Regions from separate parts of the Janthinobacterium sp. GW821-FHT03C08 genome, predicted to be linked through region 2. Evidence: predicted binding sites of a transcription regulator. Region 2 holds the regulator's gene; each other region holds the start of a gene.
What was found. Region 2 encodes sigma-54, which starts transcription at its own class of promoters, with help from an activator protein. Its sites were predicted from a motif close to TGGCANGNAANCTGCTTT; they were not measured.

Region 1 (4,423 bases), on a different contig from region 2:
CCGGTGCCGCCTCGTAGTAGCGCTTGTTGCTGTCGCCGACGATGACGGAGCCCACGTAGGTCTTGTCAAAAAGATTGTTCAGACGGGCAAATTCCTTGAAGCGCCAGCTGCCTGCATTTTGCTTGGCATTGAAGCGCGCATTGAATACCGTGTAGCCGGGCGCCGGTTTTTCGCTGTTGCTGTCTTCCGCATAGACCTGGTTGCTGGCCACGCTTTCCAGTGCCGCACCGAAGCGGTCGAGCGTGTCTTTCCAGGCCAGTTCCGCGAACAGATTGGCGCTGGGCACGCCCGGCAGGCGGCTGCCTTCGCGCACTGCGCCGAAGGCCTGGTCATACACGGCGTGCAGGCTGGTCAGGGCCACTTTCGCCGTGAAACCATAGGGCAGGCTGGAGTCCAGCGAGACTTCCATGCCCTGACGCAAGGTCTTGCCCGCGTTGCGATAGCTCGTACGCCCGCCGCTGGAACTGTCCACCACCAGTTCATCGTTGGTCTTGATCTGGAACAAGGCCGCGTTCACGTGCGTGTTGTTGGCGATCCTGGCCTTGACGCCCGCTTCCAGGTTGGTGCTGGTGGCTGGTTTCAAGTTGAAATTGAAGCCGCCGCCCGTGCCCGAGTAAAACAGCTCGTTCAAGGTGGGCGCCTCGAAGCCGCGCGCGGCGCTGGCGTAGACGTTGACGTCGGGCGTCAGTTTATACAGCAGGCCCAGCACCGGCGTCGTGTGGCTGAATTCCAGGCTGCCGCTATCGTTGCCGTTGCTGAGGAAATGGTCGTCGACGGCCACTTTCATCTTGCTGTAACGCAAACCTGCGCTGAGCAGCCACGGTCCGTTTTGCCATTCCGCCTGGATATACGGATCGAGGCTGGAGACGATATCCTGCTCGTCGCGGCGCAGCTTGCCTTTCACGCCAAACGTGTTGCCGATGTAATTTTCATAGCCGGTGCGGTCATCGCTGGAGCGGCCATAGTCGATGCCGATGGTGGTGCTCAGCTTGCCGCCAGCCAACTGGCTCACGTGTAGCCAGTTGGTGTCGATGCCGTAGAACTGGCGCTGGAAGTCGACCACGCCGCCCGAATGGCTGGCCGGCGCCTGGAAACCCTTGGTGAATGCCTGGTACTGGATGACGTCGCGGTTGCCGCCGTAGGCCGTCACGTGCAGGCGGTCGTCGCCGAACGATTGCTCATAGGTGGCGCCGATTTGCTGATGGTCGATGCTCTTGCGCGTGTTGTAGCGCTCGGCCAGGGTGCGTTTCGGATTTTGCGTGTCCGTCGTATCGATTTCGCCGGCGCGCGGGTTCGCGGCAAAAGTCGCCCAGGTAGCGCCCAGCGGATCTTGCGTGTTGCCTTGGTGCAGGCTATTGGCGACGATGGTCAGCTTGCTGTCCGCCGTGGGCTTGACCGTGATCTTGCCGAACGCCTGTTCGCGCGTGGCGGCGCTGTGGTCGCGGAAGCCATCCGTGCGGAAGCGCGAGCCGTCGAGCACGTAGCCGATGCCGCCCGCCTGGCCCTGCGCCGACAGGTCCACCTTGCTGGTGCCGTAGCTGCCGCCCGTCACATTCAGTTCGACGGAAGGGGGATTCTGCCCATCCTTGGAAAACAGCTGGATCACGCCGCCCGAGTGGTTGCCGTAGATGGCAGAGAACGGCCCGCGCAGCACTTCGATGCGCTCGGCCGTATCGAGATTGAAGGTGGCAGCCTGGCCCTGGCCATCGGGCATGCTGGCGGGAATGCCGTCGCTGATCAGCTTGACGCCGCGCACGCCGAAGGCCGAGCGGGCACCGAAGCCCCGTGACGAGATTTGCAAGTCCTGCGCATAGTTCTGGCGGTTCTGCACGACCAGGCCCGGCACGGCGGCCAGCGCTTCCGACGCATTCACGCGGATTTGGCCGTCCTGGATGCGCGCGCTGTCGACCACGTCGATGGACGCCGGTACTTCCTGGCTGGGATGGGCAATGCGGCTGCCGCTGATGACCACCGTATCCATGAGTTGCCCGTTGGCAGGGTCAGCGACCTCGGCGGCAAAGACGTGGGGAGCGAAAGTGGCGCTGCCGGCGACAAACAGGCTGGCGATGGTGTTCAGGCGGAAACGATGCTGCATGCGGGTTCTCCAATGTGAATAAAAGCCTGCTTGGTCGCGTGCGCGGCGCAGGTCTGCGTAGGTGTGTCAAGCAATATGCCTGCCATGTCTCCATTGGTGGGCGGAAATTATACGCCTGTCAGTGGCACGGCGTTTGCATGCAGGCATCGTCACCTGCGCCGCTCCCGCGCGCGCTTCCTGTGTGTTCCCATTGAAAAGGTGATTATGCCCAACTTTCTGTTCCGCTTGCGCCAGGCTTGCATGTTGTTGCCTGCGCTTGCCTGCACGGCCGTCCAGGCGGCCCCGTTTGCCTACGTGCCCAATGAAAAGTCGGGCACCTTGAGCGTGATCGACACGGCGACCGACCAGGTCGTGCGCCAAATCGCGGCTGGCAAGCGCCCGCGCGGCATCGCTGCCGACCCCACCGGACGGCAATTGTTTGTCACGGACGCCGCCAGCAGTGCCTTGCTGCTGATTGACAACGCTGGCGGTGCGCCCGTACGCAGCGTAGCGCTGGGCAAGTCGCCCGAAGGCGTCAGCGCTTCCCGCGACGGCAGCCTGATAGCCGTGGCCGTCGAGGAAAACAATAGCGTGGCCTTGCTCGATGGTCAGACGGGCGTCTTGCTGGCCGATATCAAGGTGCAGGGACGCAATCCGGAACACGCCGTCTTCAGCCCGGACGGGCGCTGGCTGCTGGTCAGCGCGGAAGAGGCCGAGCAAGTCGATGTCATTGATGTGGCGCAACGCCGCCAGGTGGCGTCCGTCGCCGTCGGCCTGCGTCCGCGCGGCATCGGCTTCAGCCCCGATTCCGGCCTGGCCTACGTGGCCTGCGAACTGGTCAATGCCGTCTACGTGATCGACATGACGGCGCGCAAGGCCATCGCCACCATTCCTGCGGGCAAGAACGCGAACGGCATCGTGGTCCATCCCGGCGGCAAGCAAGTGTATGTCTCGAACGGCATCGACGGCACGGTAATGGTGATCGATACGGCCAGCCACCAGGTGACGGCCACCATTGCCGTCGGCAAACGCCCGTGGAACATGGCCATCACGCCCGACGGGACCAAACTGTACGTGGCCAATGGGCGCTCCAACAGCGTGTCCGTCATCGACACGGCCAGCGCGCGCAAGGTGGCCGATATTGCCGTGGGCGAATTGCCATGGGGCGTGGTAATTCGGTAGTGGCACAGAGCAGGTGTTCCAGTCTGGTACACCTGTTCCATTGTGCAGCGGCGCAGGGGCGCGGCGGCAGGGCTGGCCCGGATTGGAACAGTACCCCGCCGCCTTGTTCAAAACGCAAACAGCAAGCCAGCATCGATCCGGCTCGGGCGTATGGGCGAAAAGCGCGCCGGGTTTGACGCCACGCCCTTGTAACAAGGGTAAAACCGGCTAAGTTTGTAGTGGGGCGGCGAGCTGGCACGGCATTTGCGGAAGACACCGTGTACTTACCCCATCTGTACCAGGACGTTTGATTTTAATTAAGTAATTCCATTCTAATTAACCCGATAGAGGACGACATGAATCTCGCAGACATCAGCAAACTGGGCGTGGCCAATCCCTTCAAGCAACGCTATGACAATTACATCGGCGGCAAATTCGTTGCCCCGGTAAAAGGTGAATACTTTCCCAACGTGACGCCCATCACGGGCTTGCCATTTTGCGAAATCGCCCGCTCCACGACGGAAGACGTCGAACTGGCGCTGGATGCGGCCCACGCGGCCAAGGATGCCTGGGGCAAGACGTCGCCGGCCGAGCGCGCCAACATCCTGAACCGCATCGCCGACCGCATCGAGCAGAACCTGAGCCTGATCGCCACGGCGGAAACCATCGACAACGGCAAGCCGATCCGCGAGACGATGAATGCCGACATTCCACTGGCCATCGACCATTTCCGTTATTTTGCCGGCTGCATCCGTGCGCAGGAAGGTTCCGTCGCGCAAATCGATGCGGAAACCTATGCCTATCACTACCATGAGCCGCTGGGCGTCGTGGGGCAGATCATCCCGTGGAATTTCCCTATCCTGATGGCCGTGTGGAAACTGGCGCCAGCTTTGGCCGCCGGCAATTGCGTTGTCCTGAAACCGGCCGAGCAGACGCCGGCATCCATCATGGTGTTGATCGAGCTGATCGGCGACCTGCTGCCGCCAGGCGTGCTGAACATCATCAACGGTTTCGGCCTGGAAGCGGGCAAGCCGCTGGCCTCGAGCAAGCGCATCGCCAAGATCGCCTTTACGGGCGAAACGGGTACGGGCCGCCTGATCATGGGCTACGCCGCGCAAAACCTGATTCCCGTTACGCTGGAACTGGGCGGCAAGTCGCCAAACATCTTCTTTGAAGACGTGATGGATG
Region 2 (4,423 bases):
GGGAATTCAAGGCTTTCGGACGGTCGAGCACGATGTGGCCCGTGCGGTTGCGGATAGAGGTCTGGACAAAGTCGCTCATGGCAGAATGGAAAGAAGTGAGTGTGGGAGCATTCTAGCGCCTGCGCGGCGAACCATGCGGACAACAGGTCCAGGCGCAAAAAAGGGCGCAATGTGCGCCCTTAGTTGATCACAACCGGTTGAAAGTCGCGGCCCGCTTAAGCGGCGGCGAATTCTTCTTCCGAGCTGTCTGGCAGATGCTTGATCGCCTCTTTACCGTGCCCTTGCACTTTGGTCTTGTACTTCATCACTTGCCGGTCCAGTTTGTCGATCAGGGTATCGATGGCGGCATACAGGTCTTGCGCCAGGCTTTCCACGTAGACGGTCTTGCCGCTCAGACGCAGGTTGACTTCGGCCTTTTGGCGTTTTTCTTTCTCTTTGAGGTTGTCGACGGTCAGAATCACGGCAATATCGATGACTTGATCGAAATGACGTTTTACACGTTCCAGTTTCGTTTGTACGTATTCACGGATGGCTGGTGTCACTTCGAGATGATGTCCGCTGATGGTGAGATTCATACACACTCCTAAAGATGATTCGGGTTCGTGCGGTCCATCGTATCCGGCCCGCAGAGGAACCGAAAAAAACTTACAAACACTTACGCAGGCTCACTGGCGGAATTTTCAATGCTTCCCGGTATTTGGCAACAGTACGTCGCGCAATCACCATGCCTTGTTCCCCCAGCATGTCCGCAATCTTACTGTCGGATAAAGGATTTTTAGGGTCTTCTGCTCCTGTCAGTTGCACGATCAATGCCCGTATCGCCGTCGATGACGCTTCGCCCCCCGCTTCGGTGGCGACGTGGCTACCAAAGAAATATTTCAACTCGAACATGCCGTGCGGGGTCAGCATGTACTTTTGAGTTGTTACCCGCGAGATAGTACTCTCGTGTAAACCCAGTGTATCAGCTATTTCACGGAGCACAAGGGGGCGCATGGCAACGGCCCCATGCGAGAAAAAGTTCTTTTGTCTTTCTACTATCGCCTGCGCCACGCGCAGGATGGTGTCGAAGCGCTGGCGCATGTTCTTGATGAGCCACTTGGCTTCCTGCAGCTGTGCGCCCATGGCGCCTTCGCCCTTGCCCTGCTTCAACAAATTGGCGTACATGGCGTTCACGCGCAGGCGCGGCATGACATCGTTGTTCAGGGTCACTTGCCAGCCATTGCGGGCGCGCTTGACGACGACGTCGGGCACGACGTAATCGGACACGTCCGAGGCAAACACGGCGCCCGGGTGCGGGTTGCACAGGCGGATCACCGTCTGCGCCTCGCGCAAGTCTTCGTCGTCGCAATCGAGGGCTTTTTTCAGCTTGTTGAAATCGCGCTGGGCAAACCAGGCCAGGTGCTTTTCCACGATGACGAGGGCCATGCGCCGCGTCACCAGGGCAACGTGCGGCAAGCGCTTGATCTGCAGCGCCAGGCATTCGGACGCATTGCGCGCACCTACGCCCGGCGGATCGAAACTTTGCAGCAGGGCCAAGGCCGTGCGCAGCTCGTCGGCGTCGATTTCCAGCTCTTCCGGCAAGCGCGCCAGGATGTCGTCGAGCGACTCTTCCAGGTAGCCATTGTCGTCGAGGGCGTCGATGATCAGCTCGACGAGCGCGCGGTCGCGCAATTCCAGCACCGTCACGCGCATCTGCTCCATCAGGTGCTCGCGCAGGGTGCAGTGGTGGGCCTCGAGTTGCGGACGGGAATCTTCGTCGTCGGGGGCCTTGCCGCGGCTCGCTTCGCTCCAGTCGCTGTCGGCGCCGTCCATGGCGGCCGGGCCCTCGCCCGCATCACCGTCAAACGTCTCGCCTTCCGCCGGCGCGGCGGGGGCCTCCTGGCCAGGCGGCTGGGGCGGCGCCTCGGCCGGCGCGGCCGTGGAACTCAGGGCGCCATCGGAGAGCAGGCGCAGCGAACGGTCGAGCGGATCGTCGAGGCGCTCGAGCAGGGGGTTGTCCGTCAGCAGTTGCTCGAGTTCCTGGTGCAATTCCAGGGTAGACAATTGCAACAGGCGTATCGATTGCTGCAACTGCGGCGTCAGTGCCAGGTGCTGCGAAGTGCGCAGCTGCAATGATTGTTTCATTGGCTCACATGCGGAAGTGTTCGCCCAGATAGACCCGGCGTACCGACTCGTTCGCGATGATGTCGTCGGGGCGTCCCGACGCCAGCACCGAGCCCTGGTTGATGATGTAGGCACGGTCGCAGATACCGAGCGTCTCGCGTACATTATGGTCCGTGATCAGCACGCCGATATTGCGCTCCTTCAAGAAACGCACGATGCGCTGGATCTCGATCACGGCGATCGGGTCGACGCCCGCGAACGGTTCGTCGAGCAGCACGAAGCGCGGGTCGGTGGCCAGCGCGCGGGCGATCTCCACGCGGCGGCGCTCGCCGCCGGACAGGGACAGCGCCTGGTTCTCGCGCAGCTTCTCGATCTGCAGGTCGGCCAGCAATTTGTCCAGGCGCTCCTCGATCTCGGCCTTCTTCAGGGGACGGCCTTCGACGGTCTGGATTTCCAGCACGGCGCGGATATTGTCTTCCACCGTCAGCTTGCGGAACACGGACGCCTCCTGCGGCAGGTAGGACAGGCCCATCTGCGCGCGGCGGTGGATCGGCAGGCTGGAGATATCCACGCCGCTGATGTCGATGGTGCCGCCATCGGACGGCACCAGGCCGACAATCATGTAGAACGAGGTGGTCTTGCCGGCGCCATTAGGCCCCAACAGGCCCACCACTTCGCCGCATTCGACTTGCAGCGACACATCGTGCACGACTTGCCGCTTGCCATAGGTTTTTTGCAGTCCGCGAACGATCAGGGTGCTGCCGCAACGTGTATTTTCCATTATTGCTTTCCTGGCGCTGGCGCCGCAGGCGCTTTTTCCGCCGCTGGGGCCTTGGTCTTCGGCTGGATCACCATGCGCACGCTGCCGGCACCGGGAGTGCTGGTGCCGCTGTCGGAATTTTCCATCGTAAACACTTCCTTGCGGCTGTCATACGAGATGAAGGCGCCATTGGCCACGTCCGTCGGCTTCGTACCTTCCAGGCGCGTCAGCTTGGCCTTGGAAAACAGTTTCACCACTTCCGTCTTGTTGTCGTATTCCACGCGCTCCGCCTCGCCCTCGACCCACAGGTCGCCCGCGCCGTCGCGCTTCTGGCGGAAGGTGGCCAGCTTGCCGGGATCGGCCCAGAAGGTGATGAACTGGTAGCCTTGCGGGTCTTCCGTGATCAAGGCGCGGCCCGCCTTCATGGTCAGCGTGCCCTTCACCAGCACGACGTCGCCCGTCAAAGTGCGCGTCTGCTTGACGTCATCGACCTGGCCGCGCTGGGCCGTGATGACGGCTTCCTTCTCGGAATCGGCCTTTTCGGCATGCGCCGTGCCCATCACGGCGAGTGAAAATAGGGTCAGCAGCAAGATGTTTTTCATATTATGGTTTCCTTGTTTCATTCTGTCATTTGGCCGCGGCAGCTGGCCGTGGTTTCGGCGGCAGCACGATGCGCAAGGCATTCTGCACTTCCACCACGCCGGTCGCATTGTTCGCCTTCATGCCCACGCCGTTGATGCGCGAGGAACCCGTCAGGATATCGACAGGCACGTCCGTTTCCATCCGTTCTTCATCCGGGTACACCGTCAGCGCTTCCGTCTTCAGGGTCAGGTTCTGCGCCTTCGGGCTGGCCACGCGGTCGACGACGACCTGGCGGTGCAGTTGCAGCCGGGTATTATTCTGGTCGATATGCGCCAGTTCCGCGTTCATGTTCATCGGCGGCATGCCGGGCGTGAGCTTGCGCACGAAGGGCTGGTCGATATCGGACGAATCGTCGGCCGGGTAATGCGTGAGCTTGGTGCCCGACACGATGTAGCTGGGCTTGCCCGTCAAATCCATGCGCACCAGGCTGAAATTGGTGATGAAATAATCAGGTTCGTCGAGGTGCTTGCTGGCATTGATATCCTGGGCATTCTTGTTCATCACCTCGAGCAGCCAGAAGCTGCCCAGCGCGACGACAACCGCACCCAGCACGGTAAAAATGATGCGCCAGCGATGGGCGCCTCCTGGCTTTTGCATAGTGCTTCACTCTCTCCAATGGCCCTGGCGGCAAGGCGCGGGCCTCACTCCAGGAACGGCGCCATGACGCGCGCATAGTTGTCCTGGGCGCGCAGCAGGAATTCACAGATCTCGCGCACGGCGCCACGGCCGCCGCCGGCCTGCGTCACATGGTGCGCCAGGTCCTGTACTTCCGCGCGGCCGCCCGGCACGCTGACGGCAAAGCCCACGCGGCGCAGGATGGGCGCATCGATGACATCGTCACCGATATAGCCGCATTGTTCTTCCGTCAAGCCCGTCAGCGCCAGCAGTTCACGGAACGGCGTCAGCTTGTCATGGCCA
Region 3 (4,423 bases), on a different contig from region 2:
TCTGCGCCACGGCGGCGACCCTGGCGTCGGGATCGTCGCCGGCCAGCGGCTTGAGCAGGTCGGGAGAGATGGCCGCCTGCGCCAGCGAGGATAGCAACAGGCAGGCGAGGACCAGCAGTTTGGGGATGAACCGCATTGTAAGTTCCATGGAAAAACTGCACGGGGCGAACGCCTACCCCAAAGGCGAGGACTGGGGTCGGATGGGGACGCCTAGTCCCTGAGGGTCCGACCCCGGCAGTTGCTGCTGGGTTAAATATCAGCGCCTACAGCTTCTGCTTGCCCTCATTGCCCTTGATATACGGGCTCCACGGCTGGGCGCGTATCGGTTCCTTGGTTTTCCACACGACATTGAATTGCCCGTCGGCCTTGATCTCGCCGATCATCACGGGCTTGTGCAGGTGGTGGTTCGTTGCATCCATGGTCAGGGTAAAGCCCGACGGCGCCTTGACGCTCTGGCCCGCCATGGCGGCGATCACCTTGTCCGTCTCCGTCGATTTCGCCTTTTCCACGGCTTGCGCCCACATATGGATGCCCACATAGGTCGCTTCCATGGGGTCGTTCGTCACGACGGAACCCGCGTTCGGCAGCTTTTGCGCCACGGCATACGCCTTCCACTGCTTGATGAAGGCCGCGTTGACGGGGTTCTTGACGGATTCAAAGTAATTCCACGCCGCCAGATGCCCCAGCAGGGGCTTGGTATCGATGCCGCGCAGCTCTTCCTCGCCCACGGAAAACGCGACGACGGGCACGTCCGTCGCTTTCAGGCCTGCATTGCCCAGTTCCTTGTAGAACGGCACGTTGGAATCGCCATTGATGGTGGAAATGACGGCCGTCTTGCCGCCGGCGGAAAACTTCTTGATGTTGGCGACGATGGTTTGATAATCGGCATGGCCGAACGGCGTGTAGACCTCGCTGATGTCGCTATCCTTGACTCCCTTGCTTTTCAGGAAGGCACGCAAAATCTTGTTGGTAGTGCGCGGATATACATAATCCGTGCCCAGCAGCACGAAGCGCTTGGCGCCGCCGCCATCCTTGCTCATCAGGTACTCCACGGCGGGGATCGCCTGCTGGTTGGGCGCCGCGCCCGTATAGAACACATTCTTTTCCAATTCCTCGCCCTCGTATTGCACGGGGTAGAACAGCAGGCTGTTGAGTTCCTTGAACACCGGCAAGACGGATTTACGGGACACGGACGTCCAGCAGCCGAACACGACCGCCACCTTGTCCTGCGCCACCAATTGTCTCGCTTTTTCCGCGAACAAAGGCCAGTTCGAGGCCGGGTCGACGACGACGGGCTCCAGCTTCTTGCCCAGCACGCCGCCCTTGGCATTGATTTCCGCGATCGTCATCAGGGCCACGTCCTTCAGCGACGTTTCGGAAATGGCCATGGTGCCCGACAGGGAGTGCAAGATGCCCACCTTGATCGTGTCTGCGGCCCAGACCGCCTGCATGGTGATGGACGTGGCCAGGGCCAGTGCGCCGGCTGCTGCCGCTTTCAAGATGATGCGTCGTGACATGTGGACTCCTGAGTGAGGAACTGCATGAGTATCAATGGATGGGCCTGCGATGTTGTTAAAGCAGAATGCATGCCAGCATCCACAGGCGAGCGCCATGGTGCGCGTGCCATGCCGTGGTGCAAGCGAGTGCCGGCCGCACGCCCCATGCCGCACGAAAAAAAACCTGGCTGCACAAGGACTGTGCAGCCAGGTTTCAAATTGCCGTAAAACAGTGCGCCGGAGGCTTTAATCCTTGCGCGGCAAGCCTCGCAGGCGGCGCCAGCCCTTGCGTCCCAGCGGGAACAGCAGCACGAAAGCCACCAGCCACGGCAGGATGTAGGCCATGGCCGTGATGGCGTTGGCCACGCCTTCGGACAGGTTGTCCGTGAAATCGCCCAGCGCGCGCTTGACGGGACGCCAGAACGATTGCTTGCCTTCGGCGCTGATGGCCACGTTCAGCAAGTCCGTGTCGATGCGCTGCATCAACAGGGCATTGGCCGCCGTCGCCTGCTCCAGTTCCACTTGCACGGTGGCCAGCTCCTTGGTCACCTTGATCAGCGCATCGACGTTTGTGCCCGAGCGCTTTTCCAGGTCCTGCAATTGCGCCTGGTACTGTTTCAGCATCTCCAGGCGCTTCTTGCTGTCAAGCACGGGGCGGCCCAGGTCTTCCACCTTCGTGCCCTGGCTGGTGATCTCGCCTTCGCTTCCCACCAGCGCCATCATCTTCTTGATGCCGGCCGGCTTGGCGCGCATGCTGATGCGCGCGTGTACATAGCGGCCGCCGTCGATGCTGGAATCGAGCAACAGACAGCCGTTTTCCGTATCGGCCTTGCAGGCGGCCACGACTTTTTCGTACAGGGGCCGTACCTGCGCCTCCCCTGCCATCACGTCGACGTTATGTTCATAGGCCAGGTAATCTTGCCCTTTACCCTCAGTCATCACGCGCGTATCGCTGGATTGGACAGAGCGGTTAGCCTTGCCGCAACCGGCCAGCAGCAACAGTCCGAACAGGCATATATAGACTTTTTTCATGATTTCTTTCTATTAATTATTTTCGCAAAGGCAACATTTCAACATCGGGCAGATGCGCGGCCACGTCTTGTACCGTGGCGTAGTGCGTCAGTGCAAGGACCACCTGCGGCAATGGTTGCGCCCAGATTTCCGGCAAGTCGCGCTCCTCGGGCGCCAGCACGGGAAAGGCCAGCTGCTCGCGTGGCGGCACAAACGCCGCGTCGACGCCAGGCTTGTTGCCGCGCGCATCAATGCGATACCAGCCAAATTCTTGCAAGTACACGGCGTTCAAGCCATGCAGGCAGAACGGCGGCCCGATTTCGCCCACGGCCAGGCGCTGGTAGCACAGGCCGGCAGGAATGCCGTTGGCGCGCAGCAGCGCGGCCAGCAAATGGCTCTTCGCATAACAATATCCCGTGCCGTGCCGCAGGACGTCGGAGGCGCGGCAGGTGACGGGATTGCGCTGGTAGTCCCAGCTGTGGGCGATCTCGTCGCGCACGAAGGCAAAGCAGCGGGCCGCGATGGCGCGCACGGCCGGATGGTCGCTGTCGATATGCATGCTGCTGGCGAGATACGGGGCAAAATCGGTCGTCATGGCGTTCAGGGAGAAAAGGTCTTGTGAAAAAGCAATGCCGGATTTTAGTCGAAGCGGCGGGAAATCCACCGTTTCCTTGCGCAGGAACAAAGAAAATCCTTGCCCCGGCGAGGCGCAGCGGGCGCCGGCGGCTTTGGCGCCGGCGCCGTAGCTGGTATCATGCGGGCAAACGCTTGCCGGCCCCAATGCAACAGGCCGGCGCATGCACCACCTTGCGAAGCGGCCCCGCCACCCGGCGCGCCGCCGACGCCTCCCTACAGATCAGAGAAACGAGTTCCCTATGAGCGCTTCATCGTCCCACCCATCGTTCTGGCGCAGAGTCCCGCTGGCCTTCGGCGCCTTCTTCAGCACCCTGTCGGACGCCGCCTATGCGGCCCGCGTGGAAAAGCTGTCCCTGCCCGAGGCCGCGCCGGTAGCGCCCGTGGCCCCTGCTCCGGCACCCGTGCCAACGCCGGCAGCCGCCCCCGTCATTTTGAAAGAAGCCACGCCGGACGCGGCCCTACAATTGCTGGCCCTGCTTCAACGCGAAGCGCGCTTGATCGACTTCACCCAGGAAAACCTGGGCAGCCATGCCGATGCCGACATCGGCGCGGCCGCCCGCGTCGTGCATGAAGGCTGCGCCAAGGTCATGCGCGAATACTTCACCATCGAGGCCGTGCGCCAGGAAGCCGAGGGCAGCCGCATCGTGCTGCAGGAAGGCTTTGACTCGGCCAGCGTGCGCCTGACGGGCAACGTAGTCGGTTCCGCGCCATTCACGGGCACCCTCAGCCACCGCGGCTGGCGCGCCTCCAGCGTGCGCCTGCCGAAACTGAGCGAGCAGCATGACGCTGCCATCCTGGCACCGGCCGAGGTGGAACTGTGAACGACGCAACGAACAACACCCCGCGCTACGCCATCGGCATCGACCTGGGCACCACCCACAGTGCCCTGTCGTACGTGAACCTGGTCGAGAGCGACGGCGAAAAGTCCAGCCACGGCGTGCTGAAGGTGCCGCAACTGTCGGCACCGGGCACCGTCGAAGAATTGTCGCTGCTGCCCTCGTTCGTCTACCTGCCCCACGCCGATGAAGTGGCGGCGGGCGACCTGGCCCTGCCCTGGGTCACCGAGGAAGCCGAAGCGCCCTTCGTCGTGGGCGAAATGGCCCGCAGCCGCGGCGCCACCACGCCGATCCGTCTGGTGTCGAGCGCGAAAAGCTGGCTGTGCCACCCGGGCGTGGACCGCCGCGCGGCGATCCTGCCGAACGACGCGCCGCTTGAGGTGGCGCGCATCTCGCCGATCACGGCCGCCACGCGCTACCTGACGCATTTGCGCCAGGCCTGGG
Region 4 (4,423 bases), on a different contig from region 2:
CAGCGTGCAGCGACGCCGGCTCAGCACGCGCCAGCTGCGCGCCAGCGAAAAGGCGGCGCTGGCGGCCAGCCTGCCGCCGGGCTACCAGGTGCAATGGTTCGAGGGCTGGCGCGCGCGCCTGGCCTGCGCGCGCCTGATGTTCGACAATGCCCGCCTGCGCCTGACCATGCCCGAGGCGCACAAGGTGCACCGCGACGTCATCGAGTGGGGCGCGCGCTACAGCGCCGACCGCATCCCGGACCAGGCACTGGGCGTGGACCCCATGACGGCGCGGCTGATGCGCTGGGTCATGCAAAGCTGGCGCCGCGTGGACTTCTTCAATACCTGGCTGGCCGGCACCGTCGCGCCGCGCCTGCAGATGGATTTGCTGCCAGGTATTTACTGCGGCGCGCATTTCCTGCTGCTGGCCGAGGCGCCGCCCCGCCACACGGACGACTACGTGGCGGCCGGCAGGGCCATGCAGCGCTTCTGGCTGACGGCCACGCAGCTGGGTCTGCAACTGCAGCCGGAACTGACGCCGCTGATCTTTTCCCGCTACGTGCGCGAACGGCGGGCCTTTTCCCGCACGGATGGCATGCAGGAACTGGCGCAGGACCTGGCCGCGCAATGCCAGGCCGTGCTGGGGACGGCGGCGGCCGGGCGGGCCGTGTTCCTCGGACGCATCGGCGCCGGGCCGGCGGCCAGTGCGCGCTCGCTGCGCCGTCCGCTGCAGGACTTGCTGGTGGCGCCGGCCGAGGCAAAGCCGCCGGCGTGAACGGCGTGCGCCGGGGCGCTGCCGCAGCGCAAAAAGCCGCCGGGGATGCCGGCGGCTTTTCAGCGGGATGATGCGCATGTCAGGACTTGCGCTGTCCCTCTTGCTGGCGGCGCGCCGTCATGCCCAGGCCAAACAGGCCGATACCCAGCAGGGCGATCGTGCCTGGCTCGGGTACTGTCCCCTGGAATAATTCCAGGCCGCCCCCATCGGCCATGGCGACGAAACTGTCGGTCAGGCTGCCGCCGACGAAGCTGTTCGTATTCCCGCTGAGAGATTCCAGGGGGAAAAACGGATTGGGGTTGACGAAGAATAATTGTCCTTGCGGCGTCAGCGTCGCGTTAAGCAAGGCCTTGAAGTCGCCCTGGGCCAGGCCGTCGAAAATGTGCGCCTCGCCCACATCGAGGGTGTAGGTCACGATCGCATAGTCGTCCGCGGAGATGCCGCCCACGTTCACGGGCGAGCCTGCGACATTGCTGAGCGACAGCGTCGTGTCCTGGTTGGGATCGATGTACAAGGTCATGGTCAGGGTCTGGAAGGTGGCGTGGATGCCGGCAGCCAAGGCGTCCGCCTGGCCGGTGATGGTGAACAGGCCATACATGCCGTAGCCATTGAGGGCGTTCAGCTGCGATGGAATGCTGCCGTTGGCGGGGGTGCCGAACGCGGCCTTGCTCACAAAGCCCGTTTCCGTGAAGGGATCGTTGCCGCCGCCGAGGCCGCCCACGATGGTCTGTTCGATGCGCGCGTGATATTCAAAGCTGATGCGGTCGGCCACCACCAGGTTGGGGGCGGCGCCGGGAACGGAACCTTCATTGACGGTAAACAAAGGGCCGGCGGATGCGGGCGCGCTGATCAGCGCGGCGCCGATGACGGCCGCGGAGAGGGCGAGACGCAGGAATGAGGACAGCGGTTTCATGGCATTTCCTTCAGCGTGAGGGTTGATCGGACCAGGTCACTGTGGCGTCTGCCTCAGATAACCTCATACGCCCTTCAAGCAGAATGCGTACCATCTCATCTTTCTATTGATATTCAAGGACTTACAAAAACGGGGCAGCCGTTTTGCGCGCGCGTGTAAAGAAAGCCGACGTTTCGCGCCGCCTTCAGCGAAGCCTGTCCACTGCGGCCGGGCAGGCCAGGGCCGCTGCGGCGCGCGTTTGGCACGGGACGGCTTGCCGGCAGGGCGCCGCTTGCGGGCGCCAGCCTTTCCCGCCCTGGGCTACAGTTGCAGGCAAAGGAGGTCACACCATGCAGCCATCATCCCGTCACGCCCCGCTGCGTGCGCACAGCACGCCCGAACCGGATATCCCGCCGCCGCCCGAAGGCGATCCGCTGGTGCCGCCAGCGGAAAAGCCGCCCCGCACGGAACCCGTGCCTGTCGAGGAACCGACGCCACCGCCGCCACCCGTCAAGATGGGCTGAACGCGAGGCACCGTGCCGCCGCCACGCGCTGTTTATTTCTAGCCGGAAATGGATTGCGCGGGCGGCCGGATGGCCACGCCATTTAAACAACAAAAATGCCAATAAACGTTGCCGAGTGGATACAAATCAAGGCTGAACTGCTGTGTGTCATGCGGCCGTCACGATTCTGTTCTTATAATGAGACATCCTAAAAATTCTTGTACAGGAGACCATCATGGGCAATTCCTTGCATAACAAAATTTACCTGGGCCGTCGCCCTGTGATCACCAGCAAGAACATGGTGGCACTGGCGCTGGCAGGCGCCGTGGCCGGTTGCGGCTTGGCCTGGCTGCTGCTGCGCAGCTACAAATAAGCGCTATCCTGGCGTCTTTTCAGTGCGCCGTCTGCGGGGCGGGCGGCGGCTGAATCACGTTGCCTGTTGCCGATGCGCAGCGGGGCGCGTACCATGGGGGCCGAACACCTGGCCTTTTATGGAAAAGTAATGAAGAACGAGAAATTAACAACCGATGAATATGACGCGCTGGAGCAAGTTGCATGCGGCATCAAGACCGAGCGCCCCAGCGCTTGCGTTGCCCGCAATGCCAAGCGCCTGTCCGGCCTGAAGCTGCTCAGCTATGCACGCGATGGTCGCCTGTCCATCACCGAGAAAGCCCAGCAGATGCTGTTCCTGCGCCGCTGCATCATGGGCTTGCGCGCCGTGGCTGCCGATCCGCTGACCAAGCTGGATACGGACGTGGCCTACTTCCTGGGCAAGAAAGCCCATATCGTGGCGCGCGCCGAGGGCGAGGGCCACGACATTTCCGACAAGGGCCGCGACTCGCTGGCCGACATCGACACGCTGGGCCTGTAAGGCTCGCCAACCGGCCCCTGGGGCCGGTTTTCATATCCCCCATGCATTTATAAACCATCCCCTTTGGAGAACACTTTGGACAGTGCGATGAACTGGTCGGCCCACGAACTGACGATGACGGTCCTGATGACGCCCGATATGGCCAACTTTTCCGGCAACGTGCACGGCGGCACCATCCTGAAATACCTCGACAGCGTCGCCTATGCCTGCGCCAGCCGCTATTCGGGCAGCTATGTGGTGACCCTGTCCGTGGACCAGGTGATGTTTTTGCAGCCCATCCACGTGGGCGAACTGGTGACCTTCCTCGCCTCGATCAATTACACGGGCACGACGTCGATGGAAGTGGGTATCCGCGTGGTGACGGAAAACATCCAGCAGCGCCTGGTGCGCCACGCCAACAGCTGCTACTTCACGATGGTGGCGGTGGATGCCAACCGCAAGCCGGTGGCCGTGCCGCCGCTGGTGCTCGAGACGCCGGAACAGCAGCAGCGCTTCGAGCAGGCCAAGCTGCGCAAGCTGTCGCGCCAGAAGGTGTCGAAGAAGTAAATGTGTCGGACATGAAAAAACGGCCGCCAGATCGCTCTGGTGGCCGTTTTTTTATTATCTGCCGCCTGCCGGCGGCAGGGCGCCGTGATTAACGGTCGCCGTAGCTGCGGCGTGCGCCGTCGGTGCTGCGCGGGTTGGAACCCTTGTAGCCGCCGCCGGTGCTCGGTGCGCCGTCCTTGCGTGGAGCGCCCGGCTTGCTGAACGTGCGTTGGCCTGGCTTCGCGCCGCCACGGTTGTCGCCTGGTTTCCAGCCGCCTGGACGGGCGCTCGAACGGGGTGCCGATGCCGTTTTCTTCGGCTCGAAACCTTCGATGACATTGACCGGGATCAATTGCTTGGTGAAGCGTTCGATGCGCTTGACGTTCATGCCTTCAGCGTGGTTCACCAGCGAGATGGCCAGGCCATTGCGGCCAGCGCGGCCGGTACGGCCGATGCGGTGGACGTAGTCTTCCGGGAACTTCGGCAGGTCGTAGTTGAACACGTGGGTGATCGTTGGCACGTCGATGCCGCGGGCGGCAACGTCGGTGGCAACCAGCACCTTGACCTGGCCGCGGCGCATGCCGTCCAGGGTGCGGTTGCGCGCGCCCTGGTGCATGTCGCCGTGCAGGGCGGCAGCCGAGAAACCGGCGATGTTCAGGCGGTCGGCGATGGTGTCGGCGTCACGCTTGGTGGCGGTGAACACGACAGCCTGGTCCAAGGTTTCGTCGCGCAGCAGGTGGTCCAGCAGGCGATTCTTGTGCGACAGGTCGTCGACGAAGTGCACGCGCTGGGTGATGTTTTCATGCTTGTTGCTCGAGCTTGCCACCTGGATGACCAGCGGGTTTTTCGTGATGCGGCGGGCCATGTTGCCGACCACG

Region 1: AC07VL_RS27660 (beta-propeller fold lactonase family protein) is a predicted target of sigma-54. The motif match lies at 2,218-2,235, and genes of this name have one in related genera.
Region 3: urtA (urea ABC transporter substrate-binding protein) is a predicted target of sigma-54. The motif match lies at 1,575-1,592, and genes of this name have one in related genera.
Region 4: pepA (flocculation-associated PEP-CTERM protein PepA) is a predicted target of sigma-54. The motif match lies at 1,743-1,760, and genes of this name have one in related genera.

Annotation. Positions count from the first base shown of each region.
Region 1 is NZ_JBWKUP010000035.1:9,851-14,273, reverse strand. Features, by position in the region: gene AC07VL_RS27665 (TonB-dependent receptor family protein) at 1-2,095, opposite strand, end outside; gene AC07VL_RS27660 (beta-propeller fold lactonase family protein) at 2,300-3,256, shown strand; gene adh (aldehyde dehydrogenase) at 3,592-4,423, shown strand, end outside.
Region 2 is NZ_JBWKUP010000002.1:186,629-191,051, forward strand. Features, by position in the region: gene AC07VL_RS03230 (3-hydroxyisobutyryl-CoA hydrolase) at 1-79, opposite strand, end outside; gene hpf (ribosome hibernation-promoting factor, HPF/YfiA family) at 216-575, opposite strand; gene AC07VL_RS03240 (RNA polymerase factor sigma-54) at 646-2,124, opposite strand; gene lptB (LPS export ABC transporter ATP-binding protein) at 2,129-2,884, opposite strand; gene lptA (lipopolysaccharide transport periplasmic protein LptA) at 2,884-3,465, opposite strand; gene lptC (LPS export ABC transporter periplasmic protein LptC) at 3,491-4,102, opposite strand; gene AC07VL_RS03260 (KdsC family phosphatase) at 4,147-4,423, opposite strand, start outside.
Region 3 is NZ_JBWKUP010000004.1:274,230-278,652, reverse strand. Features, by position in the region: gene urtB (urea ABC transporter permease subunit UrtB) at 1-136, opposite strand, end outside; gene urtA (urea ABC transporter substrate-binding protein) at 264-1,517, opposite strand; gene AC07VL_RS07600 (DUF4349 domain-containing protein) at 1,743-2,528, opposite strand; gene AC07VL_RS07595 (transglutaminase-like domain-containing protein) at 2,545-3,102, opposite strand; gene AC07VL_RS07590 (DUF2760 domain-containing protein) at 3,383-3,964, shown strand; gene AC07VL_RS07585 (Hsp70 family protein) at 3,961-4,423, shown strand, end outside.
Region 4 is NZ_JBWKUP010000004.1:191,746-196,168, forward strand. Features, by position in the region: gene AC07VL_RS07185 (nitroreductase family protein) at 1-754, shown strand, start outside; gene pepA (flocculation-associated PEP-CTERM protein PepA) at 834-1,667, opposite strand; gene AC07VL_RS07195 (hypothetical protein) at 1,997-2,170, shown strand; gene AC07VL_RS07200 (hypothetical protein) at 2,385-2,522, shown strand; gene AC07VL_RS07205 (hypothetical protein) at 2,652-3,020, shown strand; gene AC07VL_RS07210 (acyl-CoA thioesterase) at 3,108-3,566, shown strand; gene AC07VL_RS07215 (DEAD/DEAH box helicase) at 3,655-4,423, opposite strand, start outside.